2 regions of the Williamsia sp. DF01-3 genome follow, and region 1 is predicted to be linked to the other one. Evidence: predicted binding sites of a transcription regulator. Region 1 holds the regulator's gene; the other holds the start of a gene.
The links. The regulator LexA, encoded in region 1, represses DNA repair genes until DNA is damaged. The targets are predictions, from matches to a motif close to CGAACANNTGTTCG.
Positions count from the first base shown of each region.

Region 2: MVA47_RS25380 (HNH endonuclease signature motif containing protein) is a predicted target of LexA. The motif match lies at 1,084-1,097, and genes of this name have one in related genera.

Region 1 covers NZ_JALKFS010000005.1:2,856,736-2,858,937, forward strand. The annotation lists gene MVA47_RS15590 (acyl-CoA dehydrogenase family protein) at 1-514, shown strand, start outside; gene lexA (transcriptional repressor LexA) at 622-1,341, opposite strand; gene MVA47_RS15600 (LysM peptidoglycan-binding domain-containing protein) at 1,564-2,085, shown strand; gene nrdR (transcriptional regulator NrdR) at 2,181-2,202, shown strand, end outside.
Region 2 covers NZ_JALKFS010000005.1:4,979,878-4,982,079, reverse strand. The annotation lists gene MVA47_RS25390 (alpha/beta hydrolase) at 1-341, opposite strand, end outside; gene MVA47_RS25385 (TetR/AcrR family transcriptional regulator) at 363-968, shown strand; gene MVA47_RS25380 (HNH endonuclease signature motif containing protein) at 1,226-2,202, shown strand, end outside.

The DNA of each region.
Region 1 (2,202 bases):
CGCCGAGCTGAGCTTCGACAACGTCAAGGTGCCCGCCGAGAACTTGCTGGGCGAGGAGGGCATGGGCTTCATCTACCTGATGCAGAACCTTCCGCGGGAGCGCCTGTCGATCGCTGTTGTGGCGGCCGGCGCCATGGAGTCGGTTCTCGAGACGACAATCCAGTACACGAAGGACCGCAAGGCATTTGGCCGCCCGATCGGTAGCTTCCAGAACTCGCGGTTCCTGCTCGCCGAACTGGCGACGTCCACCGCTACCACCCGTGTGTTCGTCGATCGGTGTATCGAACTGCTCAACGAGAAGAAGCTCACCGTTCCGGACGCGGCGATGGCGAAGTACTACGCCACCGAGAACCAGGTCCACCTCATCGATCGTTGCCTGCAGCTGCACGGCGGCTACGGCTACATGCGTGAGTACTCGGTGGCCAAGGCCTTCCTCGATTCACGAGTTCAGACCATCTACGGCGGCACCACCGAGATCATGAAGGAAGTCATCGGCCGAAGCCTCGGCGTCTGAGTACGAGTTTCAGAACTACGCGAAGTGGGGTGCACCGGAAGGTGCACCCCACTCGTGTCTGCGTAGTCTCCGCGTCTGCCCGGTTACCGAGGATGTTGCCGGACGCCTCAGAGGCGCCGCATCACCGTGACAACTTTCCCCAACACCACGGCGTTGTCGCCGGGGATGGGGTCGAACACTGGGTTGTGCGGCATCAGCCACACCGCATCCTTGGTGCGTTTGAACGTCTTGACGGTCGCCTCCCCGTCGATCATGGCCGCAACGATGTCGCCGTTGTCTGCGACATTCTGCTGCCTGACGACCACCCAGTCGCCGTCACAGATGGCGGCATCGATCATCGACTCGCCGACCACTCGCAGGAGGAACAAAGATCCTTCCCCGACAAGCTCTTTCGGTAGCGGGAACACGTCTTCGACGGCTTCCTCGGCCAGGATCGGCCCGCCGGCCGCGATGCGGCCGAGGACCGGAACGAACGTCGGTGTCGGCAGGGATTCGTCGGGGACCTGGACCTGGCCGGCAGCCGTGGCCGGATTGAGGTCGGTGTCCTGGATGTTGACCGCCCGGGGACGGTTGTTCTCGCGCTGGAGGAATCCTTTGCGCTCGAGGGTTCGGAGCTGATGAGCGACCGACGACGTGGAGGTGAGGCCGACAGCATCACCGATCTCGCGGATGGACGGGGGATAGCCGCGTTCGCGGACCGACGCCCGGATCACCTCCAGCACGGCTTTCTGGCGCGGGGTCAGCGACCCCTCGGCCAGCGGTTCGGAAGTGACCACCGTCGCGGCCGCCGCGTCCGGCGGCGTCCGGGTGTCTGTCGTATCGGCCATCAGGTCCTCCAGTTCGTATGGTGTCCGGCCAAGGTGTCGTAGCTGTCGAGAGAGGTAAACGCACACGTTGTTCGTTGGATTATGGGGATCACGCTAATGCAATCTGTCACAACTCTCAAACATTTGTTCGATTGGGCGTGGCGTGTGTCGGACCACCGTGATACAACTCGAACAATCGTTCAATCGAACGAGTGATCGAACTGTTGACCCGAGGATCGAACAATGACTGCAGCCACCACCATCAGCCGCCCGGCCGCTGAGCGGCCCCGTCGCCGCCTCGCCCGAGTCGGTGGGCCCGTCGCCTCCGATCAGTACACCCGCACGGCGCGAGCGCGTGTCGACAGTACTCGTCGGCCGGCCGACCGCAGGCTCGCCGCCGACCGCCGTGTTGTGGTTGGCTGCGCCGAGCCGGGCAGTTCCGCACCGACGGTCGCCGTCGAGCGCGATGTGTATTTCCGCCGACGTGCCTGGGCCGGGGCCGCCGTGGTCGGAATCGGCCTGATGATGCTCGTGTTGTTCCTCATGTTCTTCGGCCGGGTGGTCGAGAGCGGTGCCGCTCCGGCGAACACCGGGACCGCTGTCGTCCATGTGCAGTCGGGAGAATCGTTGGGCGACATCGCCTCTCGAATCGCACCCGAGATGCCGACCGAAGCGGTGGTGGAGAAGATCATGGACCTCAACGCGATGAGCAATTCAGCGTTGTCGCCGGGGCAATCCCTGGTGACGCCGATCTACGCGCGGTAGCCGCAGTGTTGGGGCAAGCAATCGGCCGGGCGGTATCCTCTACAACAGAGTGTCCGGTCATTCCGACGGGGCCGCTGACGTCCGAGGAACCCTGCATGCACTGCCCGTTTTGCAAGA
Region 2 (2,202 bases), 2.1 Mb from region 1:
CAGTCGCGGTAGCGGACCTTCGCCGGGTCGACGGTCACGGTGCGTCCGTACAGCGGTAGATCAAGTGCCAGTACGTCTGCGTCGCCGGGGGTCGCTACTGCGGTGAATGGCCACAGCGCACCCGAATGGCCGCCGGCTCCGTGGATGATCAGCACTCGCGCCGGCGCAGACGGATTCTCGGCCCTTGCCACGTGAACGCGGTGACGACGCCACGGCCACCAGGTGGCGACCGGTGTCTGCATCGCCGTTCGATAGCGCTGCGGAAGGAATCGGGCGTATTCGGAGACGTCGCTATATTCGACTTCGTTCACCTTTTGAGCATCAACGGAGGTCGAGGGCATGGCAACTCGCATTGAGGTGTCATGAGCCGTGCCCGGAAAACGCCTGTTCAGGACCGATCTCGCTTCATGGTCGACGTGATCCTGGAGGCAGCTACTCGCGTTTTCGACAACGAAGGTGCAGTCGGGACGACCAACCGCATCGCCGATGTGGCCGGAGTGTCGATCGGATCGCTGTACCAGTACTTCCCGAACAAGCACGCGATCATGGCCGCGCTGGCGCGGAGGCATCTCGAGGAGTCGCAGGCAGCCCTGTCGAAGCTGTGCGACCGCTTCGACACGACGGCGCCGAATCGCGTCGAGATGGTGACCACAATGGTGGAGATGGTGGTGCGGCTCAACGGCAGTCATCCCCGCACCTTTGCGGTCCTGCGTGAACACGCACCGCGAACTCCCGAGTTGGTCGAGGCGTTCACCGCCCTCACCGCTGATATGACCGCGCGACTCGTGCCGCACCTCATCCGTACCGGCACGCCATCTGCGGACGCCCCTCTGCAAGCCCGCCTGCTTGCGGCCTCCATCGACGGGCAAGTGCATCAGCTGATCGCGACCGTCAACACTGCCGACGATCGAGAACGATTGTGCTCCGCCATCATTGCCTGTCTGATGGCGACCGACCAGCCGTTGTGATGCCCGCCCGGAGCGGCTGGTCAGCACGCCCGAACGGCCCTGGAGATTGACTTTCACCCACATGAAGGTTGGACGCGGTCGGGTGTCGAAAGGATTCACCCAAACGATCTACATACGAACATGTGTTCGATTCGGTAAGTTGGTGGCAGCTGATCGTCCGCATGACCTGATTCTGAGATACGTGTGACTACGCCACCATTGTGATCGGCTGTCCCAATTCTGTTGTCCCAGTGTTGTTGTCTTGGAGGGGTGTGGTGATGGCTGTTGTTGATCTGGTTGATGAGGTCATCGGGGTGGAGTTTCCGGATGATCCGGCCGGGGTGCTGGCGGTGGTGAAAGATCTGATCACCGTGCGTAATGCTGTGGAGTCTCGGTTGGCGGCCGGCGCAGCGATCATCGACCGCCTCGGTGTCGCCAAACGTCTGGGATCGACACCCTCGAAGGTGGTGCAGGCCAACGGTGCCGCACCGGGCGCGGCGGCACGGTGGCTACGCATCGGCACCGGCCTGGCGGGGTTGGATCGTACGGCCGGATACTTTCGGGACGGATTCCTGTCCGCCGAGCACGTCGACGCAATAGTCCGGGGTGTCGGCCATGTTCGCAGCCGCATCCCCGGTGAGGTGAGTGACGACTTCCGGTGTGAGGTCGAGGGAAGACTCCTGGCTCATGCGTTCTCTGGTGCACCACCCGCAGAGATCGGCCGGATCGCCCGGACGGTGGGTAATGAGGTCGCCGGAGAGCAGGGTGGGGTGCCGGCCGCCGAAGACACTTCGATGAACACGCTGGACTATGCGGTCACCCCAGACGGTCGACTGGCAGGCCGCTTTGATGTTGATGCGGTGACCGGAGAAAAGATGATGTCCGCACTGGACGCGTGGTCCAGGCCGCGTCCCGAACCGGACGGGAGCGCCGATACCCGCACACCGACCCAACGACGCGCTGATGCCCTGCAACAACTGCTTGATTGTGGTGGCGGTGGGCAGTCGCTGATATCGGCGCCGAGAACCGAGGTCATGGTGACGGTTCCGGCTGATCATCCTGATCGGGCTGTGTTGCGGTGGATGGGTCCGGTCACCGAAGCGACCGCGGCAGCTGCGGCGTGTGATGCGGTGATCACCTCGATCACTCTCGACGGGCAGCAGGTGCCGATCGATTTGAGTCCACCCAAGCGTTTGTTCACCGGAGCTGTGCGCAAAGCGATCCTGGTTCGCGATACCTGCTGCATCAAGTGCGG